One region of the Sphingomonas sp. PP-CC-3A-396 genome, then DNA from elsewhere that is predicted to be linked to it. Evidence: riboswitches for the same ligand, from Rfam matches in the RefSeq annotation. Region 1 holds a riboswitch; the other holds the start of a gene.
The links. A riboswitch is a leader RNA that binds a small molecule or an ion and turns the genes downstream of it on or off. The one in region 1 is predicted to bind fluoride.

Region 1 (14,676 bases):
GGATGACGAACAGCAGGATCGCCACGCCCACGATCCGCGCAACGAGCGCCGTCGGTAGCGACGCGAACGACAATGCGCCCAGCATCGAGAACGGTATGGCAGCGGAGAGGAACAGCAACACGGGCCGCCAACGGATTGGCGCCAGCCCAGCCCATCCCGGCCGGCGCACCGTTGCCGATGATCTGGACGATCGTCAGCAGCGTCACCGCTTCGGTCACGCCGACGACTTAAATCAGCAGCGGCAGCAACAGCAGTGCCCCGCCAAACCCGGCCGAACCCGAGATTGCAGCAGCCGCAAATGCACCGACGATCAGCAGCCCATATTCGATCATTGGTGTCATCGGTCGAACCGCGGCATGACCGACCAGTGTTCCAGCTGCTTGTAGACGATCACCTTGTCGCCGAGCAGGTCGCCATGTCGCCGGCAGAACCGGTCGAGCTGGTCGCGTTCGCCGACGAGTTCGACGCAGATCGTCAGATGGGGATCGGCCGCCTCCGATCCGTTCTCGCGGATCTGGCCGTGGTTGCTGAACCCATAGTGCGTGTGTTGCGCGACGGCATTGATGATGCCGTCTGGATTAGCTCGCGATAGAGCGGCTTGGCAGCCCACAGCGTACGCAGGCTGCGCTCACCAATTCGGTCGGACGGTTTCATGTAGATACGCAGCATGCCGATTTCGCGATGCTGGACGGTGAAACGATTGGGCATGGACAAACCCTCGATTGGTGGGGGGATCAGGAGCGTGGGCTTCGCGAGGCGCGGTGTGCCCGCGCCTCGCGAAGCGTCGCGTTCGGGGTGAGGCCGGTCGCCGGCACCTTCGGCACCGCGACGCGCTGCGACAGGTAGATGCCGTTATGACCGGAGCAGAGGTAGGCGACGAAGCAGGCCACCGCGATCGGCACCGCATAGGCAGCGCCGAACAGTTCGATGCCCATGAAGGTGCAGGCGAGCGGGGTGTTGGCCGCGCCCGCGAACAGCGCGACGAAGCCGAGCGCGGCGAATACGCTGGTGGGCACGCCGAACATGGGGGCGAGTGCGTTGCCGAGCGCCGCGCCGATGAAGAACAGCGGTGTCACCTCGCCACCCTTGAAGCCGGCGCTGAGCGTGACGACGGTGAACAGCAGCTTGATCGCCCAGCTCCACGGATGCGTGTCCGGTCCGAAGAAGCTGGCGATGGTGAGGCTGTCGGGCGTCGCTGCCAACGTGCCGAGTCCGAGATAGTCGCGCGTTCCGAACAGGTAGACGAGCGCGATGACCGCGATGCCGCCAATGGCGGGGCGTAACGGGCCATAGGAGACGATGCGCTTGAGCCACCCGCCGAGCGTGTGATTGGCTTCGGCGAAGGCGAGACCGACCAGCCCGAACGCAACCCCGGCGACGCCCGCCTTGGTGACGAGCAGCGCATCGACCGGCACCAGCGCATCGATCCGGTAGACGCCGTGATGGATGCCCCAGGCAAGGCACGTCCAGTCGCCGACCAGTGCCGCGACCAGGCACGGCACCAGCGCGCGATATTCGACACGCCCGATCGCCAACACCTCCAGTGCGAACACCGCCCCTGCGATGGGCGTGCCGAACACCGCGCCGAACCCGGCCGCAATGCCCCCCATCAGCAGGATGCGGGTGCCGTCAGCATCGAGCTTGAGCGCGCGACCGAAACCGCTGGCGAGACTGCCGCCCAACTGGACGGCGGTGCCTTCGCGCCCGGCCGAACCGCCAAACAGATGGGTCACCACCGTGCCGAAGAAGATCAGCGGTGCCATCCGCAGTGGCACCCCCCCGCCCGGTTCGTGGATCTGCTCGACAATAAGGTTGTTGCCGCCCTCCACCGAGCGGCCGGTCAGATGGTAAAGCAGTCCGACCACGAACCCGCCGATCGGCAGCAGGTAGAGCAGCCAGGGAAAGGCAAAGCGAAGCCGGGTCACGGCATCGAGGCTCCACAAGAAAGCCGCGCAGAGCGTTCCCACCATTGCGGCCATCGGGACCAGGATCAAGGCCCATCGCAGCACCGACATGGCATGGGTGCGGCGATCGCGAATGAACGCTGCCATGTTGAACTGGTCGTAGAGATTGCGAAATGTCGCGCGCACGATTCCTCCTTGCTGCCTTGCGGCGCCTGGTAGGAATCATCGACCCTTGCGAGGGCGGTTCGGCCGAATGGCCCGGCGGAAATCCATCGCCGTGCCGAGCATATGCTGTCCGACGGCGACCTGGTCAACCATCGGCAGGGTCACGATGAGACCATTGTTTTGCTGAGGATCAATAATTGGCTCAACCATGGAATAAATCTCGACGGGCGTCGTCTACGCTTTCGAGACTGATGCGCCGGAGGCTTATGCGTAGACGAAATTGGATGCTGGGTCTGACTGCTTCGGCCATGCTCACCGGCGCAGTCGCGGCCGCCCCCGCCGATGGCTACGCCAGCATGGTATCTGCCGCGATGGACCGGATGATGGCGGGCATGATGGTCAAGCCGTCCGGCGACGTCGACCGCGACTTCGTCGCAATGATGCTTCCGCATCACCAGGGCGCCATTGATATGGCGGTGGCAGAGCTGCGCTACGGTCATAACGAGCAGCTCAAGCGCATTGCGCAGGAGATCATCATCGATCAGCAGCAGGAGATCGCCGCCATGAAGTTGGCGATTGGTCAGCCGCTACCCCCTTCGACGCCAGCCCCGACGCAGGGCGGCGACTACCACAGCCATATGGAGCACTGACATGATCCGGACCTTCCTGCGCTCGGCCGCCTTGCTGATGAGCGCCGCACCGGGCATTGCCATGGCCCAGCAGGCGCCGTGGAACGCCAAGGACGTGCCTGTCAGCCACCGCGACCGCGTCTATGCATCCGAACAATTCTCCAACACGGTGTCGGTGACGGACCCGGCCGACAACAGGTTGCTCGGCGTCATCAAGCTCGGCGATCCGCAGCCGATGAATTTTTCCCCGCTCTACAAGGGGCAGGTGCTGGTTCACGGCCTCGGCTTCTCGCCGGACGGGAAAACACTGGCGGTCGTGTCGATCGGATCCAACGCCGTGTCGTGGATCGACACCGCCACCAACACCGTCAAGCACACGACCTATGTCGGGCGCAGCCCGCATGAGGCGTTCTTCACGCCGGACGGCAAGGAGGTGTGGGTTACGGTACGCGGCGAGGATTACATCGCCGTGCTCGACCCCAAGACGTACAAGGAGACCGGTCGCATCAAGACGCCCGGTGGTCCGGGCATGACGATCTTCTCTCCCGATGGCCGATACGGCTATGTCTGTTCCTCGTTCAATCCGGTGCTGGCCGTGTTCGATGTCTCGACCCACGCGCAGGTCGGACAGGTGGCGCAGCCGAGTCCGTTCTGTCCCAACATCGCCGCGACGCCGGACGGCAAGCAGGTGTGGTTCACGCTGAAGGACATCGGCAAGACGGTCGCATTCGATGCCAAGCCGCCTTTCGCGATCCTCAAGGTGCTGGATACCGGACCGATCACCAATCACGTCAACTTCGCCCGCACGGTCAGGGGACAGTTCGCCTATGTCACGGTAGGCGGGGAAAACGCGGTGAAGGTGTTCCGCACGTCCGACTTCGCGCTTGTCGCCACCATCCCGGTCGGCAAGATGCCGCACGGTGTCTGGCCATCGGGCGACGGCCGGCGCATCTATGTCGGGCTGGAGAATGCTGATGAACTTGCCGCGATCGACACCGCCGGCAACAAGGTCGTTGCCACCGTGCCGGTCGGACAGGCACCGCAGGCGATCGCCTATGTGCCGAACGCTATTCCGACAGGCCTCGGCACCGACAATCTTCAACCGCTCGGTACGGCAGGCAAGGCGGTGCATCTGAACATGGGGCCGGTTCGCGGCAATGGTGCTGCAAGCAGCATTACCCTCTTCGACCAGGGCATCATTCAGGTCGTGCAGAGTGCCGTTACCGGTTTGCAGCCCAAGAAGCCTTACATGCTCGTGCTCACCGCCAACGCGGACGGCAGCGGTGCGGTAGAGCCGCTTGCGAACTTCATGAGCAATCCGGCAGGTGCGGCGATCGTCAACGCGTCGGGTCCGATCCGGCAGATCGTTCAAGGCAGCACCGCGGCACCCCGGCGTTTTCTGGCGGTCGCCGAGGTGGTGAACGGCGCTCCGGGCCGCATCGTGCAGGTGCAGCGCGACTGAGATGGACCCGCTTGCCGCCGCGATCGAGCCACTGATCCCCGGTCTGCGCCGCTATGCCCGGTCGTGGTTGCGCGATCCGGCGATGGCGGATGACGTGGTGCAGGATTGCCTTGAGCGCGCGGTCGGGCGCTGGCGCCAGCGACGGGGTGCGGAGGTTCGCCCATGGGTCTACGCGATCCTGCACAATCTGTTGGTCGACCATCAGCGGCAGCACAGTCGGCGAGGTACGGCGGTTCCGCTCCACCTCGTCGACGACGCTGCGCTCGGCCGCCCGGCCGATCAGGACGTAGGCCTGCACCACCGAGACCTGTTGCGCGCACTTGATGCGTTGCCCGAGGAGCAGCGGACGGTGCTGCTCCTCATTTCCGTCGAAGGTCTGTCATATGGGGAAGTCGCTGCCGTCGTCGGCGTGCCGCTGGGAACGGTGATGTCGCGCATATCGCGGGCGCGCGACCGTCTGGCGACGCTCCTCCGCGAGGGTGAACGGCCACGATTAAGGAGTATTCGATGACCAGCCCGATCGGAGAGGACGATCTGGCCGCGTGGATCGATGGAAGGCTGTCGCCCGAGCGGCAGCGTCTGGTCGACGCTTACCTTGAAGGCCAGCCGGACGTGCATGCCCGTTTGCGGGAGCAGGCGGAGCAGGCGCGAGCTCTTGCGTCCCTGTTCGCTCCCATCGCGGAGGAACCGATCCCGGCGACGATGCGCGTCGCAGCCATCAGGGGACGGCAACGCCAACCGCCTTGGCAACTCGCCATCGCCGCGTCGCTTCTGCTGGCGGTCGGATTTGGCGGTGGTTGGTCGAGCGCGCGGTGGAGCGGCGAACCCCACGCGGGCATCGCGGCGCTGGCCAATGAGGCGAGCGACAATTTCCGTGTCTATGCCGCCGACCGGATTCGACCGGCGGAAATCGGCCCCGACCAGCGCGCCATGCTGATCCGATGGACCTCCAGCCGATTGGGTGAGCGCGTGACCATCCCGGACCTCAGCACAGCGGGTTACCGCTATGGCGGGGGGCGATTGGTCGCGACGCCCCACGGCCCTGCAGCGCTGCTCCTCTATGATGGACCGCAAGCGTCGAAGCTTGCGGTGCTGACGAGGCCCATGCAAATCGACAAGAGCGCAAGCATGACCAGCACGTCCAGCGGGACCATGGGCCGGGTCACATGGGCGGTCGACGGGATCGGCTATAGTGTGGTGGGGGAGCGCCCCGCTGCCGAGCTGCATCCGATCGCCAACGAGGTCCAGCGCCAGGCCGATGCGGCGCTTGTGTCCTGATAGCACCTGGCCAGTTCTCAGCGCCGACAGGCACTGGGCGGACCAGCGGGATCACGGCTTGCGCGCGGCATCGTTCCGGTCGGCCTCTGCCGGAGTCAGCCTGGCCCGTTCGCGAATGCGACGTTCGAGTGGAGCGCCGACGAACAGTACGAGCATCGCAAGGCTCAACCCGCCGATGATGAGCGGCCACACCGCCAACCCTGCTGCCGCGCCGATCGTGGCTGTTACCCAGATGCATGCGGCAGTCGCCAATCCATGCACTTCCTGACCCTGGCCGACCCGCAGCACAGCGCCGGCACCGATGAAGCCGACGCCGGACAGAATGCCCTGCATCGCCCGTCCTGCGGCATCGGCGTTCACATTCGGCAAGCCACTGTGTACGATCGCCTGCACGGCGATGCAGCTCGCCAGACCGACGAGGCCCAGCGTCCGCAAGCCCATGATCTGCCGGTTCTCGCGCGAGCGTTCCCAGCCGAGCACCATCCCAGCCGCGGTCGCCACCACCAGCCGCCCGATCGCATCGATCCAAAAGCCGAGATCCGGTGCCGCTGACGCTTCGATCATTCGACCAGCACGTGCACATGATGCCAGGCGGTGCACAGATAGCCAGCGAAGTTCCACATCGTATCCGGCCGCTCGGGCTGACCCTGTCCAGTGTCGTCGAAGGCGCGCACGACAAGGTGCTGGCGCCCCTTGTCGAGCGTGGCGTCGAGGGTCCAGCGCCGCCAACCCCAGTGCGCCTCCGGATCATCGGTGAACGTCGCCTGTTGCCAGTCGCGACCACCGTTTACCGACACTTCGACCCGAGAGACGCGGCGATCATAGGCGATGGCATAGCCCTCGATCCGCACCTCCCCGGCCGGCAAGCTTTCGCCAGAGCCGGGCACGCAGATCGCGGCGTTGAGCGGCATGGCATTGATGGTCAGACCCTGGCTCCAGTCGACGGTGTCGCTCGTCACATCGGCAGGAAAGAGCTTGTAGTCGTGCGCCTGGATCGGTGCGTCGGATGGCGTCTCGCGCACCTCGATCCGTGTCAGCCATTTGGCGCTCCGCACCCCGGCATAGCCCGGCACCACCATGCGGATCGGTGCGCCGTGTTCGGGCGTCAGCGGCTCGCCGTTCATCGCCCAGGCAATGAGGACGTCGGGTTGCCGCGCCTTGTCCATGGCGATCGAGACCCCGAACAATGCTTCCTCGCCTTCGACGTCCACCTCGTCCGCTCCGGTGAACGCCACGAACAGGTCGGACGCATCCGGCGCACCGACGGCATCCAGTACGTCGGACAGTCGTACGCCGGTCCACTCCGCATTGCCGATCGCGCCCACGTCCCACGGGTCGCCGGACGTTTTTGCGAACTGCTGAAGATCCGTGCGCCGGTTGCCGGCGCACTGGAGAACTGCCGTCACCGTCCGCGTGGCCAACGCGCTCTTCAACTCCTCCACCGAGAAGGAGCGTCTTTCCATGCTCATCCCGCTGACCTCGATCCGGTGATCGGCAGGCAGATCAGGCACCGCACCATGGCTGCGCACGTAGAACAGCGCCTGCGGCGTCAGGAACCGCTCGATCAGCGCGCCGGGCGTCGGCTCGGCGTTGTAGGGCTCGGATTTGCGCTCGATCATATCAGTCATGGACGAACCAACGCCGCAAGCGCGCGGATCGCTTCAAATCTTCAAGACTATCGCAGACGAAGGATTACCGATCGTTCCGATATCCAGATTGAAATAAACGGATCAAACGGTTGGTCGTATCGATAAGATTGCGCGATATAAGCTGCATGACCCTGGAGCAACTCAGAATATTCGTCGGTGTCGCCGAGCGCGAACACGTCACCAAGGCAGCGGAGGTGCTGAACGTCACGCAGTCCGCTGCCTCCGGCGCGGTCGCGGCCCTCGAAGCGCGCTACGGGGTTCCTCTGTTTCACCGTGTCGGGCGTGGCATCCAGCTGACCGAAGCAGGCCGCGGCTTTCTGGAGGAAGCGCGCGCAGTGCTGGGGCGGGCAGCGCATGCCGAGACGATGCTGGCGGACTATGCCGGGCTTGCCCGTGGTTCGTTGCGGATCGTCGCAAGCCAGACGATCGCGAGCTACTGGTTGCCGGCAAAGCTCGCCTCCTTCTACGAACGCCACCCGCAGATCGCGGTCGAACTGGCGATCGACAACACCGAAGGTGCAGCAGCGCAGATCCTGAGCGGCGCGGCGGAGCTCGGTTTCGTCGAGGGCGAGGTGGACGAACCGGCGCTCGCCCTCTGGAATGTCGGGCGTGACCCGATGGTGCTGGTCGGCCATGAGGACGCCGGGCGCGTCGACGAGGACTGGCTTCGCGCTGCACGCTGGATCGTCCGCGAGCAGGGTTCGGGCACGCGCTCGACCTTCGAGGACGTGCTGCGAACGCGCGGGTTTGATCCGGCCCAGCTGACAGTAGCGATGACGCTGCCGTCCAACGAGGCGGTGCGTACCGCGGTCGAGGCCGGTGCCGGCGTCGCTGTGTTGTCGCGATTGGTCGTCGCACGCGCGCTCAAGGCCGGCGATCTGGTCGAGTTGCCGCTTGGGTTACCCGATCGCGCCTTCCACGCGCTGCGCCACAAGGAACGCTATCGCACCCGCGCGGCCGACGCGCTGACGGACCTCATCAAGGAGCAGGTCGCATGACTGCCGACGCACCTTCGGCCCTGACCGGCCTCAAGCCGCTAAGCAGGCTCGATCACCCGCGCGAGATGATCCGCCAGTTCACACCCAACTGGTTCGCCGCGACGATGGGCACCGGCATCCTCGCTCTCGCGCTGCCGCAGGTGCCCAATATCGGCCCCGCGCTCAAACCGATTGGCGAGGTGTTGTGGTTCTTCAACATCGCGCTCTTCATCCTGTTCGCCGGTCTCTATGGCGCGCGCTGGGCGATGTTCGGGCATGAGGCACGGCGCATCTTCGGCCACAACACCGTGTCAATGTTCATCGGGACCATTCCGATGGGCTTGGCGACGATCATCAACGGATGCCTCGCCTTCGGGATCGCGCGGTTCGGTAACGGCATCGTGCCGGTCGCACACGTCCTGTGGTGGATCGACGTCGCCATGTCGCTCGCCTGCGGCGTGTTGATCCCCTACCTGATGTTTACCCGCCACGAGCACAGCCTGGACGGCATGACTGCGGTATGGCTGCTGCCGGTCGTCGCAGCGGAAGTGGCGGGTGCCAGCGGCGGGCTGCTCGCGCCGCATCTGACCGATCCTCACGCGCAGATCGTGACGCTCGCCACTTCCTACGTGCTGTGGGCCTATTCGGTGCCGGTCGCGTTTGGCATCCTCGCTATCCTGATCCTGCGCATGGCGCTCCACAAGCTCCCGCACGAGAGCATGGCGGCATCCTCTTGGCTTGCGCTGGGGCCGATCGGCACCGGGGCGCTGGGTATGCTGGTGCTTGGGGCGGATGCGCCGGCGATCCTCGCGGCGCATGGGCTGGTCGGTGTCGGTACCGTCGCGCAAGGGATCGGCGTCGTCGCCGGGCTCTGTCTGTGGGGTTTCGGCCTGTGGTGGCTGGCGCTCGCGACGCTCATCACCATCCGCTACTGGCGCGCCGGCGTCCCATTCAACCTTGGCTGGTGGGGCTATACCTTCCCGCTCGGCGTCTACACCGTCGCCACCTTCCGCCTCGGTACGACGCTGAACCTAGGCTTCTTCGGTATTGTCGGCACAGTGCTGACGGTCGCGCTCGCGGCGATGTGGCTGCTGGTCGGTGCCAAGACACTCGCCGGAGCATGGCGCGGCAACCTGTTCGTCTCGCCCTGCATCGCTACCCCGAACTGATCCACCCTGATGATCGGATCAATCGGTCCGATCACTTGCAGAACGCCGCTTCGAACCGCCAGCGTGGCTGGCCACAGGAGAGCCTTGTCATGGACAATTTTGACGCCGCGCTGGCGAGTGAAACCAGCCGTCGCCGCTTTCTCAGGCGTACGGCGCTCGGCACCGCCGGCCTTGCCGCAGCACCTGCGCTGGCGCAGCAGCTCGTCGACCTGAAGCTGCCTGGCGGCAATGCCGAGCGGCCGATGACCAGCGCCTTTCCTGGCAAGGGCAGCATGATCCTCCAACGCATCCATCCTCCGCTGTTGGAGACGCCGATGGACGTGTTCGACAAGTCGGTGTTCACGCCCAACGACCAGTTCTTCGTTCGCTGGCACTGGGCCGACATTCCAACCTCGATCGACGTCGAGAGCTTCCGCCTCAACGTCTTCGGCCACGTCAACCGACCGCTGTCGATTAGCCTCGCCCAACTGCTGCGCCTGCCGCGGGTCGAGATGGCGGCGGTCAACCAGTGTTCGGGCAACAGCCGTGGGCTGTTCCAGCCCCGGGTCGCCGGCGCGCAATGGGGCAACGGCGCGATGGGCAATGCCAAATGGCTCGGCGTGCGCCTGCGCGACGTGCTGGACCTCGCGGGGGTCAAGGCAGGCGCGGTACAGGTGCGCTTTGGCGCGCTCGATCAGCCGGTTGTGGCGGACGCCCCTGACTTCGAGAAGGCGCTCGACATCGACCATGCCCGCGACGGCGAAGTGATGATCGCCTTCGGCATGAACGGCGAGCAGCTGCCGCTCCTCAACGGCTTTCCCTGCCGGCTGATCGTCCCGGGCTGGTATTCGACCTACTGGGTCAAGATGCTGAACGCGATCGAGGTACTGCCCGGCCTTGACGACCAGTATTGGATGGCCAAGGCCTACAAGATACCGGCGACACCCGGCGCGAATGTCGCGCCCGGTGCCAAGGACTTCCCGACCGTGCCGATCAATCGCATGATCCCGCGCAGCTGGATGACCAGCCTGCCCGATGGCCAGGCGATCGCCTATGAGGCGTCGATCCCGGTCGGCGGCATCGCGATGGGCGGCGATTGCGGCGTCGCCAAGGTCGATGTCTCGTCGGATGGTGGGCGCACTTGGTACAAGACGACGCTCGGAGTGGACGAGGGCAGGTACAGCTTCCGTCGGTGGGATGGTCGCGTGCCGCTGAGACGCGGTCCCAACCCGATCATGGTGCGCTGCTGGAACACCAATGGGGTCGCCCAGCCGATGAAGCCGATCTGGAACCCGGGCGGGTTCATGCGCGGCAACATCGAAACCACCACCATCATCGCGGCCTGAGGAGCGAGTAGCATGAAGACCCCGTCTACCGGCATCATGGCCGCTGGCCTGATCGGCCTGACCGGTATTATCCTCGTCTCGATCGGGGCGCCGAGCAGCCGCAAGGCGCCTGCCCCGATCTCCGAGACATCCGAGCCGGCACCGCCCACCAGCGTCTCAGCCCGCGGCTTTTCGCTCGCCTCGACCAGCGTCGACCTGCCGGTCGATGACGTTACCTACCCCGATGGTCCGCACGCCGACGTCATCAACGCCAACTGCACTTCGTGCCACTCGGCCAGCATGGCGCTGACCCAGCCTGCGCTATCGGCGGATCAGTGGAAGGCGACCGTCACCAAGATGCGCGAAGTGTACAAGGCTCCGGTGGCCGAGAAGGACGTCAACGCGATCGTCGCCTATCTCATCGCTATGCCGAGCCACAAGGCGGCACCCGCGACAGGCAAGGCACAGGATCCCGACCCCAAGGCGGCTCCCGATGCCTCAGGTGGAACAGGCTAACCGATCTCCTTCCATAATCCCGAAATACCATCGTTTGTGGGACGGTCGCCAGCAGTGAACTGCAACGCGCCGACACTGCCTTGCGAGCGGACAGAAGGAAGAGCTTCAACCCTCAATGAAGCTTCATCGGTGCCGTTTGGTAGGGTGCCGTTTGGTCCTCCTTGGTTAGGACTCCAGGCGGACCAAAGGGCCAATCCGAGCTAAATTCTTAATGTCCCTTTTTGGCGGAAATCGGACCGGCCAGAGTAGGAACGCAGAGGGTATACCTGAAAAACACCGACCCTAAATCGATCAATGTCTCGGTCTGTCGCGGAGCGGGCAGGGGGGCTGTCGAGCGTGGGTGTCCCGGCGGACCTATCGCAGCCACCTTGGCTTTCCCGAAACTCCATCTCCGCGAGACCATTTCGTGAAAATGATTTCGGGAACAGATTTCGAGAAATGCGCCGTAGATGAGGGCGGGGCCGACTGAACGACGCCCGCTTTCTCACTGGCCCTTCCTTTTCGAGAACGCCGTGTTAGCCGCAAACCTCAATAGTCCGCCATTCGTGACTGATGAGATTGTCTCGATAGCCCAGATTGCCGAGAGGCTTTTTGGCAGGGATTGTATGGCCTGCCAGCGCCGCTCAACGGTGTAATGTCGATTGCCGATAGCCGATATCAGGAGACGACGTTATCTTGCGGCGTTGAATCCTTCCCGAGGAGACGAAAAATGAAGCGGCGTTGGATGATCTCACCTGTGCTGTTGGTAATGACCGCCTGCGGACAGTCAGGCAGCGAATATGTCGGCAAATGGGAACGAGGCAAAACAAGCCACGAGAATGGCTTCTCCGGCGCTCAAGTTAATGTCGTCAAGGATACCATGACGATCGAACGTAACGGCGATAGCTTCCTTTTGAATAATACTCGGGTTCTCACGCAAGGCGGTGGAAAGCCATTCATCTATCCTAACAATAAGCAGCCAGCGATCTACAAAAACGGTCAGCTACAAGTCGCTGGAGGGCTCGCGGCTTACGTCATTGACAAAGCATCCGGGCATCTTGTCGCACCGGACGGCGGAGGGGATTTTACTAGGACTAAGTGAACAGAAGGCTTGGCATTATCCCCACTGTATCTCCGATCTACGATCTACGATCCTTTGCAGGAAATCGGGTTAGCAGCGAGATACTATGCAGAAGGAGCAAGTGCCTCGATGATCCGGCAGTCGGCGACGGTGTTGCGGCTACAGGAATCTATCAGCGCGTCGAGTTCACCAGCAAGCGCGGTGAGGTCTACGATTTTGCGCCTGATCGCGTCGCGGTGTTGGTTGGCAACGACATCGACGGCGATGCAGGACTGATCGCGCCGATCGGCCAGCCCCATAAGCTCGCGTACCTGATCGATTGAAAAGCCAAGATCCCGCGCACGCCGAATGAAGGACAGGCGGCGCAGATGCGCGCCCTCATAGGTCCGATAGTTACTCGCCGATCGCGCAGGTGCGGGCAGTAAGCCAATCTGCTCATAGTAGCGGATCGTCTCGACCTTCGTGCCCGTCGCACCGGCCAGTTTTCCGATCGTAAGTTTCTCAGACACAACGCTTGACCCTCTAGCGACTAGAGGGTGCATATAGGCTGTCAGATCGATTCTATCGAGGTGGCGAACATGGCCTGCACAAGCTGCGCGTCCGACAAGGCGGGTACTCTCAACGACCCCAAGTGGCGGCGCGCGCTATGGATCGCGCTCGCCATCAATGGCGGCATGTTCGTTATCGAAATTGCGGCCGGCATCACGGGTGGATCGAAGGCCCTGCAAGCCGACGCGCTCGACTTTTTCGGGGATACTGCGAACTACGCAATCAGTCTTGGCGTTGCCGGGATGGCGATAGCCTGGCGCGCACGCGCTGCGATGTTGAAGGGGGCGACGCTTGCTTTGCTAGGCGTCTATGTCCTGTTCGCAGCGGGATGGGGTGCGCTCCACGACGCAACGCCCCATGCCGAAATTATGGGCGTAGTCGGCATCGCCGCGCTGATCGCGAACCTTGTGGTCGCGGTCATGCTGTACCGCTTCCGAAGCGGTGATGCGAACATGAGGTCGGTATGGATTTGCTCGCGCAATGACGCGATCGGCAACATCGCCGTCGTACTGGCCGCAGGCGGCGTGTTCGGCCTCAACAGTGCGTGGCCTGATCTTGCCGTCGCCGCCTTGATGGCGGTGTTGGGAATATCGGGCGGTTTTCAGATCATGCGGCAGGCGCGCGCCGAAATGCGTAGCGAGCCCTCACCCGCCCCCGCTACTTACCAGCAGTCGTTACATGGCAGTCGGTAAGCTGCTAAGGCGCGGGCCGATGCACCGCCTTTCCGCCATGTTCCTCAGTTTCATGCTCGTGCTTATGCTCGGGCTTGGATCAGTCGCGCATGCGACCGAAGGCGTGACGTGCGTTGATACCACAGCGGTCAGCTCCCTCGATCATTGCGACGGCGATGCCGACCAAGTGCCGGCAGACGCGGACAAGGCATATCCTCACCATCATGGCGGTTGCCACGGCCATCATGTCGGCGTGCCGATCGCGTCCGATTCAACCGGACCAGCCAGCAGCGTTCGTATGACTGCATCGGTGTGGCGCAATGCGCCCAAGGCCCCGGCAGCGTCGGACCCAGCCCTACGTCCTCCCCAAGCCTGACCAACGCCTAATTCCGTCGGGAAAGCCCGTGCGGACGCCCAAGGTTCGTCAGGAGTCCATTACCCATGCACCGTTTTATTGCGGCCTTATTGGCCGTGGCGTCGTGCGCGTCGATCGCGCAAGCGCAGTCAGCCGATCCCACATCGACCAGTCCCCCGCTCACCCTTGATCAGGCGCTTTTACTTGCCGGAGCGACCGCCCCCAGCCTTGAGGCTGCCACAGCAGGCGTCCGGGCAGCAGAGGCAGGCCGCACGGTTGCCGGCTACCGCCCTAACCCGTCGATCGTCGCCGAGACCGAGAACATTGCCGGCAGCGGTCAATATCGGGGCCTTCGCAGCGCCGAGACAACGGCAGGTCTGGCACTACCGATCGAACTGGGTGGAAAACGATCGGCACGGATCGCTGTCGCAGATGCGATTGGTAATCGAGCGAGGATAGGCACGGCGTTGGCCGCGGCCGATCTACGGCTTGCCATCACGCAGCTCTACATCGAGGCGACCGCAGCGGAACGCCGACTGGTGACCGCGCGCGAGCAGGCCGGTATCGCCCGCGAAGCATCGCGCGCAGCCGGCGTCCGCGTTCAAGCGGGGCGAGCATCACCGCTCGAACAGCAGCGCGCCGATGTATTGCGGATCAACGCGGAGACGGCTGTGGAGCGCGCAGAGCGGCTTGCCGAGGTCGCGCAAAGTAATCTTGCCCGACGGATCAGCCAACCCCTCACGGGACCGTTGGACTTGGCGTGGTTCAATCGCGTCGAGGGCTTTGGTCCGGCACGGCCGATCGAGACCGCAGGGACGTTGGCATTGGCAGCGACCCGCGCAGACGTGACAACGGCAGAGGCACAGGTGCGGCTTGCCAGGTCGCAACGCATTCCCGACGTGACACTCAGCGCCAGCGCACGCCGGCTTGAGGCTACGAACGACGTGGCAGCGGTGTTCGGGGTGTCGATCCCGTTTCCGCTGTTCAA
Region 2 (14,676 bases), on a different contig from region 1:
CGGGGGATGAATGACGGGGCTTATTTTGGGAGTAAGGGAAGCCGCGGCAGGGTTGCGCTCACTACCGACCGATCCCAAGCTGGATACGTCGACCGACCAGCTAATGGCGCGGCTCTACGTGCCGGCGCTTACTCGGTCCGTATCGTATGACCGTGGGGTCGGTTTCTTTACCTCAGGGTGGATGCGTATGGCTGCCGCGGGATTACGCGGACTTGCTGAGAACGGAGGGTCAGCGAGAGTCATTGCTAGTCCGATGCTGGAGCCGGGAGATGTCGCCGCGCTAGCAGAGGGCAGTGACGCGCTCCGCAACGAGACGTTGCGAGCGACGCTTCAACGGAGCCTTGACGAGTTGGAGGCGACGCTTGAAACGGACACGCTCTCAGCGATATCGTGGATGGTAGCGGATGGCCTACTGGAGTTCAAAGTCGCCTCGCCGGCGAACGCACTAGACGGCGACTTCCACGACAAGTTCGGCATTTTCACTGACTCCGCGGGAGACAGCATCGCCTTTCACGGCTCGCCCAACGACAGCGCAAAGGCGTTCCGCAATTACGAGTCCATTAGCGTCTTCTACTCCTGGATTGACGAGCGGGAAAGACAGCGAGTGTCGGCGGAGCGCCGCCGCTTCGAGCTGCTATGGGAGAATGCCGATCCGAACGTCCGGACGTTCGCGATGCCAGAGGCGATCAGGCGTAATCTGATCCAGTTCCGTGACCGTGCGCCGCGACCATATAGCCCTCCTGCGCGATCGCTAGAAGATCCGCGGTGGCGCCACCAAAAGGAAGCACTCGCGCGCTTCCTCGAGGAGCGGCGCGGCGTGCTGGAAATGGCGACAGGCACGGGCAAAACGCGGACCGCGATCAGCATCATGGACGAACTGTTCGAGCGGGACGCAGTTCGGACTTCGGTCATCACGGCTTCCGGCACTGATCTACTTGACCAGTGGTATGGAGTTTTGGGTGGCGGCTCACGGCCGGTCTACCGCGCCTACGAGCGGCACCATGAGGCGCAGGCTTACCTCAACGATCCCGAGGACGCGGTGCTACTCACGTCACGACTCAACCTCGCTTCGGTCCTTCCCCGTCTTGCCCCCAAGCTGGTGCGCGAAGGGCTAATCGTATGCGACGAGGTTCATGGTATGGGCGCGCCGTCTTTGGTCGAGAGCCTACCTGGGCGCATAAAGCCCTTCGGGTGGCGACTCGGCCTCAGCGCAACACCTGAGCGAGAATACGACCAGGACGGCAATGATTTCGTCGAGCGGGAGATCGGGCCCGTTGTTTTTGAGTTCGGTTTGGAGAAGGCGATCCGCCGCGGGATCCTCTGCGAGTTCGATTACCTTGAACTCCAATATGAATTCTCGCTCGATGACAAGGCAGCGGTCCGGCAAGCAATCAAGCGCTATCACGCCCGGGCAAGGATGGCGGATGCACCGCCGATAGAAAGCCTGTATCAGGAGATTGCACGCATCAGGAAGCTATCGAAGGAGAAGCTGCCGCCGTTCGCCGAACTGGTGGCCGAGCGACTGGAGATCCTTCATCGAAGCCTGATATTCGTTGAGACCGCAGAGTATGGCCTGCTTGTGCAGGACATATTGATGTCAACGGGCATCGACTTCCACACGTATTACGCGGACGATGGCCGATCCTGTTCCTCGATCATGCCTAGCGCCGTCGTCGCACTTTCTTGCGCGCCTTCAGCACGGGCAAGCGCGGTTTCGGCGACGTCGATCGCCAGCACCTCCAGCGCGAACACCGCGCCCGCGATTGGTGTGCCGAACACCGCGCCGAACCCGGCCGCGATGCCGCCCATCAGCAGGATGCGGGTGCCGTCCGCATCAAGCTTGAGCGCGCGACCGAAGCCGCTGGCGAGACTACCGCCCAACTGGACGGCGGTGCCTTCCCGCCCAGCCGAACCGCCGAACAGATGCGTCACCACCGTACCCAAGAAGATCAGCGGTGCCATCCGCAACGGCACCCCGCCGCCCGGTTCGTGGATTTGCTCGACAATGAGGTTGTTGCCGCCCTCCACTGAACGGCCGGTCAAATGGTACAGTAACCCGACCACGAAGCCGCCTACCGGCAGCAGGTAAAGCAGCCAGGGCCATGCGAACCGCAGGCGTGTAACCGCATCGAGGCTCCATAGAAACGCAGCACACAGCGTCCCGACGAGTGCGGCCATCGGCACCAGGATCAGTGCCCAGCGCATGACCGACACGGCGTGATCGTGACGATTGCGCGCGAACGCCGTGACGTTCAATTCGGTAATGAGAGTACGAAAGGTGGCGCGCACGATTCCTCCTTGCTGCCTTGCGGCGCTTGGTAGGAATCATCGGCCCTTGCGAGGGCGGTTCGGCCGAATAGCCCGGCGGAAATCCATCGCCGTTGCCGCGCATATGTCGTCCGAGGGCAAACTCGTCAACGGCCGTGTCTAGTCAAATTTCTCATTTCACCATCGTCTCGGAAACGCTGGTATGCCCCGTTCTATTCCTAGATAGCTGTGCGCTCGATCAGTAGCTGTGGCGGGACGGGGTACCACAGCCAGTTAATAGACAGGGGCGGTTGCCCGCCCCTATCCAGCTTTTAGCCGTGCTTCATGCCACCCTTGGCATGATCGCAGCAGTCAGCAGCCTTGGCTTTTGCGCCATCCTTGCAGCAGTCCGCACCGTCCTTGCAGCACGCCATGTCGGCGCAGCAATTGGCGACAGCGGCGAATGCGCCAGTCGACAGGGTGAGGGCGAAGGCAGCGCTGATGAGCTTGAACTTGGTCATGATATTCTCCGAAATTTACGTGTGATGGTGTTCGACGTCACACGGTTTGCGGAGGGGGTGTGGCCGGAGCGTATGCCATTCCCAAAAGGCCGGTCTGTGGAGCCGGCCAAGGCGATAGACGGGAGGAAGGAACCAGCCCGATATGCTCGACGGTTTCGCCGGCAACAGCAACGCACGGTATGGCGCAAGCCGACGCAGGGGCCTTTTTGATGGGAGCGCCTGCAGATTTGCTGGCGCAGTCCATCATCGCGGACGCAGCCGGAGGCGCGGCCATCGCCATCGTCTCGCAGAGCGGGCCAAGCCGGACCAGCAACATCACCGCCAGGACGAAAAACGCCATGGAATGCAATATCTTGGAGAGTGGGCGAGCCCGGCGTTTCATTGGATGCATCTAGAAGCACACTCAGTGATGCACAATGTCGCAGGAGCGGTTTGCCACACTAAGCGGACTTTACTCGCCTTTCCGATACGTTGGTGAGGTTGCGATGCTCGAAAGGTCCGCGGCGCTATCGATCGGCACGCCTGCCTCCTTTCGCTCGGAATAGCGATCGACCAGTTGAGCGGTGTGCGGGCGTAGCAGGACCGTGAAGCGTACCAGCTCTTCCATCACATCCACGATCCGATCGTAATAGCTGGACGATTTCATCCGGCCGGCGTCGTCAAACTCGGCAAACGCCTTTGCGACGCTGGATTGGTTGGGGATCGTCACCATTCGCATCCAGCGGCCGAGGACGCGCAGGGTGTTCACGCTGTTGAACGACTGCGACCCGGCCGACACCTGCATGACGGCGAGCGTGCGGCCCTGCGTCGGGCGCATCCCCCCCATCGACAGCGGCAGGTGATCGACTTGCAGCTTCATGATCCCGGTAATCTGGCCGTGCCGCTCGGGGCTGCACCACACATGCCCTTCCGACCACATCGACAGTTCGCGCAGTTCGTGGACGGCCGGGTGATCGTCCCCCGTCACTTGGTCGGGTAGCGGCAGGGTCGAAGGATCGAAGATCCGCGTTTCGCAGCCGAAGAATTGCAGCAGGCGAGCAGCTTCTTCGACGCAAAGCCGCGAGAAGGACCGCTCCCGCAGGGAGCCATAGAGCAACAGGATGCGCGGAGGCGGATCACCAGCGCCCAGCCCAAGGGCAGGACGATCGAGCGCATAGCGCCGATCGAGCGCGGGCAGATTATCAGGATCGGAGAGAATGCGGAGCGGCATCAGGCGGTCCTTGGGCCAAGCAGAATGATACAGGTGCCGATCAGGCAGAGCGCCGCTCCACCAGCATCCCAGCGATCGGGCCTCACCCCTTCGACAGCCCACAGCCAGACTAGCGATGCGCAGATGTAGACGCCGCCATAGGCAGCATAGGCCCTCCCCGCTGCGTCGCTATCCACACGTGTCAGCAGCCAGGCGAACAGCATCAGCGAGACCACGCCCGGAGCCAGCCATAGGGGCGATTTGTCCAGCCGCAACCATGCCCAAAAGGCAAAGCAGCCCGCGATTTCCGCAAGCGACGCGGCAAGGTAGACGAGTGCCGTCATACCATGCTGATCCTGATCGCGAGTGCAGCGAGCGTTACCAGCAGCACCGGGATCGTCAGTGTCGCGCCAACCTTGAAGTAATAGCCCCAGCCGATCCGGATGCCCTTTTGCCCGAGGACATGCAGCCACAGCAGCGTCGCGAGCGAGCCGATCGGCGTGATCTTAGGGCCAAGATCGCACCCGATCACGTTGGCGTAGATCATCGCTTCCTTGATCGCGCCCGTGGCGTGGGTCGCGTCGATCGACAGCGCGCCTACCAGCACGGTCGGCATGTTGTTCATCACCGACGACAGCAGCGCGGCGATGATCCCGGTCCCGAACGCGGCACCCCACACACCGCCTTGCGCGGTACGATCGAGCAGGCTGGCAAGGTGATCGGTCAGTCCAGCATTCCGCAGGCCGTAGACGACCAGGTACATGCCGAGCGAGAAGATCACGACCTGCCACGGCGCGCCGGCCAGCACCTTGCGCGTCTGGATGACATGGCCGCGCGCGGCGATGACGAGCAGGAGGACCGCGCCGGCAGCGGCAACGGCGCTGACCGGCACGCCGATAGGTTCGAGCAGGAAGAAGCCGGCGAGCAGCAGGGCGAGAACGACCCAGCCCGCCTTGAACGTGGCACGGTCGCGGATCGCATCAGCAGGCGTGCGGAGCTGCGCCACATCGTAGCTCGCCGGTATGTCACGTCGGAAGAACAGCAGCAGCGCAACGAGTGTCGCGGCGATCGACGCCAGATCGACCGGCACCATCACCGAGGCATAATCGGCAAAGCCGATCCGGAAGAAGTCGGCCGACACGATATTAACGAGGTTGGAGACGATCAGCGGCAGACTGGCGGTATCGGCGATGAACCCCGCAGCCATCACGAACGCCAGCGTCGCCTTGTCCTTGTATCCCAGCGCACGCAGCATCGCGATGACGATCGGCGTCAGGATCAGCGCCGCGCCATCATTGGCGAACAGCGCCGATACCGCCGCGCCGAGCAGGACGATCAGCACGAACAGCCTGCGACCATGCCCCCCGCCCCAGCGGGCAACGTGAAGCGCCGCCCATTCAAAGAATCCGGCTTCGTCGAGCAAAAGGCTGACGATGATGATCGCGACGAACGTCGCGGTCGCATTCCAGACGATTCCCCACACCACCGGCACGTCGGAGAGCGAGACGACCCCGACGAGCAGCGCGACCGCCGCGCCGCCCAGGGCGCTCCATCCAATGCCGAGGCCCTTGGGCTGCCAGATGACGAGTGCGATCGTGGCGACGAATATAGCGAGCGCGAGCAGCATCAGGCGATGCGCTGACCCGACGCGTCCACGACCTTTTCGCCGTCTTCCTTGGCAAACGCGCTCTGTTGGGGCTCGGGCAGCAGATCGAGAACCACTTCGGAAGGTCGGCACAGCTTCACGCCAAGCGGCGAGACGACCAGCGGCCGGTTGATGAGGACCGGATGCGCCATCATCGCGTCCACCAGCGCGTCGTCGGACAGCGACGTGTCGCCCAAGCCTAGCTCCGCATAGGGCGTGCCCTTCTCACGTAGCAGATCGCGGGGCGTGAACCCGGCGCGATCGATCAGCTCGACCAGCAGCGCGCGCGCAGGCGGTGTCTTCAGATATTCGACCACATGCGGCTCGATGCCGGCATTGCGGATCATCGCCAGCGTGTTGCGCGACGTTCCGCATTCGGGGTTGTGGTAGATCACGATATCGACGGCCACGGCGCGTCCTTTCAGCAGCAGGGGGTGAGTTCGGCCAAGAGCGGTGCGCACAGTTCAGGCGAGCCGGCGCAGCAGTCTTTGACGAGGAACAGGGTCAGCGCGCGCAGCCCGTCCAGATGGGCGTGGTAGATGATTGACCGGCTATGCCGCTCGGAGCGAACGATGCCGGCGCGCGAGAGAATGCCGAGGTGCGCGGACATAGTGTTTTGCGGCACGTCGAGCTGGCGGGCGATTTCGCCGGCCGCCATTCCATCTGGTTCGTGCCGGACCAGTAGGCGAAACACGTCGAGGCGTGTGCCTTGTGCGAGAGCGCTAAGCGCAGCAATGGCCGAATCGTTTTCCATATATCCAGCATAGAGGATATGTCAGACTTGGCTAGTTCGAGATTTCCGAGGCCAACCTTCTCAATTTACGATCCTTTTTGAGAAAGGCCGCAGCGTCAGCCGACGTCCGCTGACGCCATCTGCCTTCCCAAAAGCGGAACGTCCGCTTTCCTTCCCATCTCGGACATTCCCGAAACTCGATCGAAAGGGAACCTGCTCGCTAGAGCCGCTTTTGCAGGAAGATAAGCTTTTGGCCGATAGGATGGTCGTCCAGCGTGCCGAACACCTCAAACCCCAGCTTCTCATAAAAGCCGCGGGCTTGGAACTCATGGGTGTTCAGCCAAATTCCGACACAGCCGTTGGCTCGGGCGATCCCTTCCGCCTCGCTCATCAGCGCCTTGCCATAGCTTCCGCCTCGATACTGCTCCGGGACGGCCAGAAGCTCTACAAAGAGCCAATCGTAAACGCACTTGCCCCATAAGCCGCCCACATGATCACCACGCTCATCGGTCAGCATTATCGCCACAGGGCGGATGCGCGGATCGCCCGCTTGACGGATGTTGTAGGCGCGCAGTGGCGCACTTATTGCCTCGCGGTCCGTCTCGGAGGGGCTGTCGGGGATAGTGATTCGTAGCGTCATCGAAGAAGCGTATCTGAACCCCGTTCTGCGACATAGTACCTCCTCGCACACGAACCAAAGCGGGAGACGGTCGCCAGCCGGTCGCGCTGACGGCCACCCAATGTTGCCAGCTTCCCAGATACTGTTGCCGTTGCCTGTCCGAAATTGCCGTTTGAAGATGGTAAGCTGGAAAGGAGGTGTTGAACGAATGGTCGCTTTCGAGAGTTCAAACTCCCCATTTTAGCGGCTGTGTCCGGGCGTTTTGGACCGCCCTTATTTCCCGATCGGGGGCCTGCTCGGGAAAGCCACATGCGGCCCGTCAGACACCCAGATGCTCCAAGGCTGTCTCGACGGCTGCCATAATGTCAGCACTGACGCGCATGATAGGTAGCGGCGGATCGCCGACCGAAAGGGAGAGCCGGTCAGCGACAACGTACATCACCCGCAGACTGCCATACGCTTTGAACAACGCCCATAAGGGGGCGAAAGCAGCGTCGATCGCGGCCACCTCAGCGGCATCGTCATCCTGCGCTGCACGCGTCATCCGCAGCGACGGTTCAGGCAACAGGCCCGCAACGACGCTAAACCAAGCGTCGCAACCTGCGAGCAGTGACGGGGCGGCGCCCCAATCGCCGCTGTAGCCAATCGCGAATTTTTCGGGTGTTGAAGCGCGGAGCCGCGCCAGCTCGCCGGCATAGTCGTCATCCGCCCGCAGCGGCATCTTGATCCCGGCGATGCCGGGTATTGTCGCCAGCTCGCCGATCAGCGCGTCGGAGAAGCTGAAATTGGTCGTACCGGGATTGTTGTAGATGCAAAGCGTCAGCGCCGTGGCACCGGCGACGGCGCGGTAATGGGCCGCAGCTTCGCCATCGGTCAGGGGGGTATAGGACATGGGCGCGATCAGCAGGCCGGATGCCCCGGCCCGCTCCGCATCGACGGCAAACTCGATTGCCCAGCTTGTCCGCAACGCGCCGATACCTACGACCAGCGGCACCCGCCCGCCTGTCGCCTCCACCGCCGCAGCCACGGCCCGGCCGCGCTGGATGCGATCAAGGTAGGCGTAGATGCCGGTGCTGCCGAGCAGCCCGATAGAGTCCACACCGGCCGCCACCAGGCGCTCGACCAGCATGCCGATCGCCGTGGTGTCGACGATCCCATTGGGATCTGCGGGAGTAAGCGGGAAAGCCGACAGGCCGGTGAACAGCGTGGACATGAGTGAGCCTTTTGGTTCAGCAGGCGGTGAAGAGCTTCAGGCCGGCGCTGGTAAACACTATGGCGAGCCTTCCTTCGATCCAGCGGCGCGCGCAGGCGTAGCCGCGCACCATCGGCTCGGTAGAGAACACAGGCGCATACAGCCGCCACGCGGACGCTGCAAAGAAGCTCGCGGAAGTTCGGAACATTCAACAAGGCTTGATGCCTCTGTCCAGTGCCGGGAAACCCCTGCGTGGGGTTTCCCGGCAGCCCGTTCGTCGTCAGCGCATATCAGGGTCCATTCTATGCGTTGATCGTCATTCCGAGGCCGATGACTTCTTACCGGGCGATCCCGATCAATGCTGTCGCTGTGTAACCACTCGCGACACTACCGGTAAATGTTGGCGTCTGCTGCGCAAGCTGCGCGGCTGTATTGTCACCAAACACGTTGTCAGTGCTGAGTGACAGACCTGCAAAGATACCTTTTGCACTTGGATACGTCGTTGTGTCTGCGAAGACAGTGTTACAAATCGCTGCTGGCATACAAAGCTGCGAGGTCAAGATAGAGTATTTTCCGCTGAGTGCATTCGAGAGCGACGAGAAAACCTCGAAATGATAATGCGGCCACCGACCGTCATAGGCAGGCGGAAAATAGGTGGTGAAGGTGACCTGTCCGTTAGCGTCGGTGACCTGGACACCGCGAAGGTAGCTCTCGGCCGCGGCTGTATAGAGTGAGTAATGGCCATACCGATCGGCGTGCCACAGATAAACGGCGTATCCGCTGAGTGGCGCGCACGCGGCGTTGACGTTCACCAGCGTCAGGGTGACAGTAACGAGCACCCCTCCTGCGTCCGTCGTGGTGCTGATAAAGCTCTTCCGAATATCGCTTCGCACGATCCTGCTTATGGTAAGGATATTGCTCGTCGATCCGCTGGCTGTGTTGGTGCCATCGCCTGGATAGGGGCCTGCGGTTTCCGTTGGATCGGCAATGCACGTGGCTGTGCTCGTCGGAGTAGCTGTCGTTGTGGTCGTTGTGGTGGTGGTGGTCGGCGTCGGCGTTGCGGTGGTCGTCCCGCCCGAAACGACAGAAACAGTCCCGGAACTGTCGCTGCTGCTTCCACCGCATCCCGTCACCAGCGCAGCGGTGCCGACCCCGGCAAACCACTTCAGAGCGCGCCGACGATCAGCAAGACGGTGCATGAGGACCAAGTCCTCGGCCAGGCCGTGACCGTGCTCTGCTTCTTCGATCATGTGCGGGTCGTTCATGCGTCTCTCCTCGTGCTGTAAATCACGCTTGTCGGGGAGGCGCTGGACGACCGTATTTCGGGACTGGCTGGATTTATTGCAGAATATTTCAGCAGGGCAGTACGACTAGGATTTGCGCGCCGTTTTCGCTTGGCTCGGACGTCACCCGTCCTCCGTGGCGGGTGGCGATGGCCCGAGCGATAGCGAGTCCAAGGCCCGTGCCGCCGGTTTCCCGATTACGGGACGGGTCGCCGCGAACGAACGGCTCGAAGAGACGTTCGGCTTGTTCAGGATCTATGCCTGGGCCGTCATCCTCCACCGTGACAGCCACCGCTCCGTCGAGCTTACGCCATCCAACGCGTGCGCGGTCGCCATAACGGATGGCGTTGTCGATTAGATTGGCGAATAGCCGTCTCAGCGCAGCAGGGTCACCTACCACCACCACGCGCGCATCAGGAGTGATCGTCACATCCTTCCCCGCTGCACGCGTGTCCTCGACCAAACTGTCGAGCAGGCTCCCCAAGTCGAAGCGGAGCGCTGGTCCTTTCACGAGTTCGTCGCGTGCGAAGCCGATCGCTGCACCGATCATTGCGCGCATTTCATCGACATCGGCAGCGGCGCGCGCGCGCGCCGCTTCGGGCAGACCCTCAATGTGGAAGGCGAGGCGCGATAAGGGCGTTCCAAGATCATGCGCAATGGCCGCGAGCATCGTGGTGCGACCTTCCACATGGTGACCAATACGATCGTGCATGTCGCTAAATGCGACAGCCAATTCGCGTACTTCGCGCGAGCCTTCTTGCGGTGCCGCCAATGGCGAACCTATCCGCGCAGCTTGGGCTGCGCTGGCAAGATGCTGGAGCGGACGCGAGATGCGGCGGGTGATTATCCAGGCCGGAATCGACAGAAGGATCAGCGCGAATCCCATCCCGCCAAATGTTACAACGTGCCAGCTGGTTATGAGTGGACGATCGGGGCTGCGAACGGTGCGCCACTTGTCCATCGTACGCCCGGACACAGTGAACCCACCACGGACCTCGCCTGCCTGCTCTCGCTCTTGCTCTCGCTGAGCGTAGAAGCCGAAAACCGGGCTTCCCAGAGCTCGGGCGAGGGCGGCATCATGCTCAAGGTCTGGCGTTTCGTCGGGGCGGGCGGGTTGCCGTCCTGGAAGAACGATGAGGCCTGGCACGACCGTGCCACGCAAGGCTGCCAAGATGTCCGTATCAGGAATCGGTCTTGGACGTGGCGGGGGGCCATTGAACGTGATCGCGAACGTGACGACAGTCGCGAGCACGATTGCGGCGATAACTAACAGGAAGATCGGTTGCGCAATCGACGCCGCGCGTTTGGCGGGCATATCAGCGCCGCTGCACATCGGCGGTGAACAGATATCCTTCGTTGCGGACGGTCCGGATCAGCTCTTCACCGCCGCGCCCATCGTCGCGCGCGAGCTTACGACGCAGGCGGCTAACTTGGACATCGATCGCACGGTCGAACTGTTCCGCGTTCATGCCGCGCGAATGATCGAGTATGAAGTCGCGCGTCAGAACACGGCGCGGGTGCTCGATCAGCGTCAACAGCAGGCGAAACTCGCCATCGGTTAGATTGATGAGCACTTCGTCGGGATCGAGCAGTTCGCGCGCAACCGGATCCACGCGCCATCCAGAAAAACGAAGGAACACCCGGCTTCGAACAAGCGGCGCTGACGTACTCGCACCTCTGCGCAGGACCGCGCGGATGCGTGCCAGTAGTTCGCGCGGGTTGGCGGGCTTGGCCAGATAGTCATCAGCCCCCATCTCCAAACCGATAATACGATCGACTTCTTGCCCGATCACTGAATGCATGATGACGGCAGGGCCGGTTGTTCGATCGAGGGAGCGAAGGATCGACAGTCCATCTTCGCCCGGCATCATCACGTCGAGAATTACGAGATCATAACGGTCGCGTGCCAGCGCGGCGCGCATCTCGGAGCCGTTCGGCACGGCATCGACCACAAAGCCGTGCCCGACAAGAAACGCGGTGGTCAGCTCGCGAATGCCCGGATCGTCATCGACAATAAGGAGGCGGGTCGAGAGATCCATCATATCCTGTGGGGCTGGTGCAATGTCGAGCATAGCACGACCGCTGCCCCGGCAACGTATCCGTAGCATTGCGGGGCTGCAACAATCACGAACGAGAGCGCAGCGCCGACGAGGTCCAAAACCGGTCGGAACTGTTAGATTACCATGCCGTCTCCCTCTGATCGTCTTTGTTCAGATCCAGTTTGAAAGAAAGGCGAGGCGCTGTGCGTAAACGGCCGAAAACGACCCTTGTTTATAGGTCGCCAGTGAGAAATTGCGCAGTCCCGAACCCAAAGCTCCAGTCCGCGTCGCTATTCTCGATCACAGAGAACATCACATCCTGCGGCTCAATCCCGCAACGCTCCGCAAGGCCGCGCGTCACCGTCTGGTAAAATGCCTGCTTCATTTCCTGCGAGCGAGGGCGCGTCGTCATATGGATCAAAACACGCTGTTCGGTACGCTCGAAGCCCAACCCAGTATCTTCCATGACAAGATGAGTGGCTTCGTGTTCGGTGACGATCTGATAGCGGTCACGAACCGGCACCTGGAACGCTTCCACCATCGCTTCATGGATGACCTGCTGCAATTCGGCGACTGCATTTGCAGGGCGACCCGTGACGATATGAATGTTTAGCAGCGGCATTACTGGTCCTTCCTATTGCGAACGGCGTTCAGTTCGCGCGCAAGTGTTTCAATGAGGGTGGTGGCAGGCAGGGCTCGCGAAAGCGGCGCTCCCTGTCCCGCCCATTGCGCGCCGAAGCCGTGTTCACCGCGCGCTTTGGCAGCTGCATGGAGGGCTTTGCCGGCGTCGTATGCAATGGGGTAGTCGGGCGGCAACCGCTCGGAGAGGTGTTCGACCAACGCGGTAAAACGATTGGCAATCGCTCGCGCGGGGCGTCCTGAAATCAGCGGTGTCAGAGTCGTGTGATACGCTCCCGGACCGGTCAATGCGGCGCGGTAAGCATCATCAGCAGCGGATTCCGGACAAGGTACGAAGGCCGTGCCGAGTTGCGCTGCAACCGCGCCGAGGTCGAGTGCGGCTGCGATGCCCGCCCCATCCATGATCCCGCCGGCCGCGATAATAGGGAGCTTGGTTTTCCGTACCAGCAGGCGCGCCAGCGCAAGCGTACCAAGAGCATCGTCGGGCTTTGCCGGATCGAATACGCCCCGATGTCCGCCTGCCTCGATACCTTGCGCCACAATAGCATCAATACCGGCTGCCTCGATCGCGTGCGCTTCCTCTAAGCTGGTGGCAGTCGCCAGCAGGTAGATCCCGCGCGCGCGCAGAGCGGAAAGCGCGTCAGCAGACGGCAAGCCGAAATGGAAGCTGACGACGGGAGGTTTCAGCGCGAGCAGCGTTTCCAGCATGTCGGCATCGTCGGCAAAGCTCTTATAGATCGTCCGCAATGCCTTGGGCGGCTCGGCGTCGAACTCGGCAAACAACGGCGCGAGCCATTCCAGCCACGCCCGTTCACGCTCCGGATCGGCCGTGGCGCTGCCGTGGACAAACAGGTTGACGTTGAAGGCGCCGTCGATGTGATCGATGCGTGCGCGGGTTTCCTCGATCATCGCGCGCGCACCCTTGGCGTCGGTCGCACCGACCCCGATCGATCCTAGCCCGCCCGCATTTGACACCGTTGCGGCCAGCGTCGGCGTTGAGACACCGGCCATCGGTGCCTGAACGATGGGAAGCGTCATGTTGAGCCGGTTGAGCATCCTCGCCTCCTATGCCGCAAACGCTTCGTCAGTCGGACCGAACAGTTCGTAGTGAACCTGTCCCGATGGTACGCCCGCCCCGATCAGGCCGGGAACGAAGGAGCGCAGGAAGGGACGCGGACCGCATAGGTAAAAGTCGGCTTGCTCGAATGGCGTGTTGGCTTTCAGCCAGTCGACCGTAACTAGCCCGGCTTCCGCATCGTCCGCCTCGCTGCGCCGTTCGTAAAATGTATGGACCTTTGTACCGCCATGCTGACCGGCCAATTCGCGGATATGCGCATCGAGAGCGTGCGCCTCACGGCTTGCCGTCCCGTGGACGTACCAAACGCGAGCGGCGGGATGCGCCTCCGCAATCATTTCCATCATGCTGACCATGGGGGTCAGTCCCACACCGCCAGACAGCAGTACGATCGGGCGCTCCGGCACGTCGGCGAGAAAAAAATCGCCGGCAGGCGGCGTAGTTTCTACGATCACGCCAGGGAAACCGTGGTCGTGCAGGAACGCCGACGCACCCCCGTCTGCCTGCCGCTTCACGGTGATGCGATAATGATCGTCGCTCGGGCCGGACGAAATTGAGAAGTTGCGTTTTAAACCGGGCAGGCCCGCAGCGTCGAAGCGGAACGTGAGGTACTGGCCGGCGCGATGGCGCAGCACTGGACGACCATCGACGGGCTTGAGAATGAACGACACAATGCCTTCGCTCTCCGGCCGACGCTCAGCGACGACGAACTTGCGCCAGTCGGTCCACCCACCTTCGTGCGTCATAATCTCGGCGCGGATCGTGTCTTCGCGCCCCGTCAGGATATTGGCGAGAAACCAATATGCTTCGCCCCAAGCAGCTAGAATTTCTGGCGTGGCAGCGTCGCCGAGCACTTCCTCGATCGCGCCGAGCAAGGCTGTTGCGACGTAGGGATAATGCTCGGTTTTGATGGCGTAGCCGACATGCCTTTGCGCGATCCGTTCGACCGCAGGCCCAAGCGCACCAAGATTCTCGATGTTGCGAGCGTAGGCAAGGACGGCGGTCGCAAGCGCATGGACCTGTGCGCCGTTCTCCTGATTGGCTGTGTTGAACAACGCGGCAATCTCCGCGTCTTCGAAAAGCCGGCGATACATCGCCCCAGTGATGGCGCTGCCATGCTCGGCCAGCGCTGGAACGGAGGCCTTCACGATGGTGATGGTTTGCGGTGACAACGACGCGGACATGGGCGACTCCATAAAGAGGTATTCAGAATACTTCTATTATTGTCGCCATATACATGCAACCCAAATACCGGTATTAGCGTATCTGAATGAAGCTGACCCGCTACACTGACTACGCGCTGCGCGTGCTGATCCACCTCGCGGTGCATGAGAACGAGCTGGCCTCTATCGGTCGGATCGCTTCGCGTTATCTGATCTCGCAAAATCACCTGATGAAGGTTGTGCAGGACCTCAGCCGTGCCGGCTTCGTGGAAACGATCCGAGGACGGAATGGGGGATTGCGGCTGGCGCGGCCAGCAGCAGAAATCAACGT

Region 2: it holds a riboswitch for fluoride, as region 1 does, so the genes downstream of both, C8J40_RS19625 (chloride channel protein) here and C8J40_RS11905 (voltage-gated chloride channel family protein) in region 1, are expected to answer to the same signal.

What each region holds. Positions count from the first base shown of each region.
Region 1 is NZ_SLYF01000005.1:311,005-325,680, reverse strand. Features, by position in the region: gene C8J40_RS11915 (sulfite exporter TauE/SafE family protein) at 1-169, opposite strand, end outside; gene C8J40_RS11910 (DUF190 domain-containing protein) at 338-610, opposite strand; gene C8J40_RS11905 (voltage-gated chloride channel family protein) at 735-2,090, opposite strand; fluoride riboswitch at 2,114-2,190, opposite strand; gene C8J40_RS11900 (DUF305 domain-containing protein) at 2,354-2,719, shown strand; gene C8J40_RS11895 (YncE family protein) at 2,721-4,160, shown strand; gene C8J40_RS11890 (RNA polymerase sigma factor) at 4,162-4,671, shown strand; gene C8J40_RS11885 (anti-sigma factor) at 4,668-5,438, shown strand; gene C8J40_RS11880 (MgtC/SapB family protein) at 5,490-6,002, opposite strand; gene C8J40_RS11875 (sulfite oxidase) at 5,999-7,066, opposite strand; gene C8J40_RS11870 (LysR family transcriptional regulator) at 7,213-8,085, shown strand; gene C8J40_RS11865 (TDT family transporter) at 8,082-9,233, shown strand; gene C8J40_RS11860 (molybdopterin-dependent oxidoreductase) at 9,323-10,558, shown strand; gene C8J40_RS11855 (cytochrome c) at 10,571-11,053, shown strand; gene C8J40_RS11850 (hypothetical protein) at 11,763-12,134, shown strand; gene C8J40_RS11845 (helix-turn-helix domain-containing protein) at 12,218-12,655, opposite strand; gene C8J40_RS11840 (cation transporter) at 12,692-13,354, shown strand; gene C8J40_RS11835 (hypothetical protein) at 13,374-13,709, shown strand; gene C8J40_RS11830 (TolC family protein) at 13,775-14,676, shown strand, end outside.
Region 2 is NZ_SLYF01000017.1:3,194-17,869, forward strand. Features, by position in the region: partial or broken gene C8J40_RS20960 (DEAD/DEAH box helicase family protein) at 674-1,222, shown strand; partial or broken gene C8J40_RS19625 (chloride channel protein) at 1,726-2,289, opposite strand; fluoride riboswitch at 2,313-2,389, opposite strand; gene C8J40_RS19630 (hypothetical protein) at 2,580-2,768, opposite strand; gene arsH (arsenical resistance protein ArsH) at 3,220-3,978, opposite strand; gene C8J40_RS19640 (YnfA family protein) at 3,978-4,301, opposite strand; gene C8J40_RS19645 (arsenic transporter) at 4,298-5,584, opposite strand; gene arsC (arsenate reductase (glutaredoxin)) at 5,584-6,012, opposite strand; gene C8J40_RS19655 (metalloregulator ArsR/SmtB family transcription factor) at 6,024-6,356, opposite strand; gene C8J40_RS19660 (GNAT family N-acetyltransferase) at 6,556-6,975, opposite strand; gene C8J40_RS19665 (dihydrodipicolinate synthase family protein) at 7,274-8,167, opposite strand; gene C8J40_RS19670 (hypothetical protein) at 8,184-8,354, opposite strand; gene C8J40_RS19675 (intradiol ring-cleavage dioxygenase) at 8,485-9,411, opposite strand; gene C8J40_RS19680 (HAMP domain-containing sensor histidine kinase) at 9,500-10,744, opposite strand; gene C8J40_RS19685 (response regulator) at 10,746-11,468, opposite strand; gene C8J40_RS19690 (tautomerase family protein) at 11,701-12,090, opposite strand; gene C8J40_RS19695 (nitronate monooxygenase) at 12,090-13,163, opposite strand; gene hmpA (NO-inducible flavohemoprotein) at 13,173-14,366, opposite strand; gene C8J40_RS19705 (Rrf2 family transcriptional regulator) at 14,453-14,676, shown strand, end outside.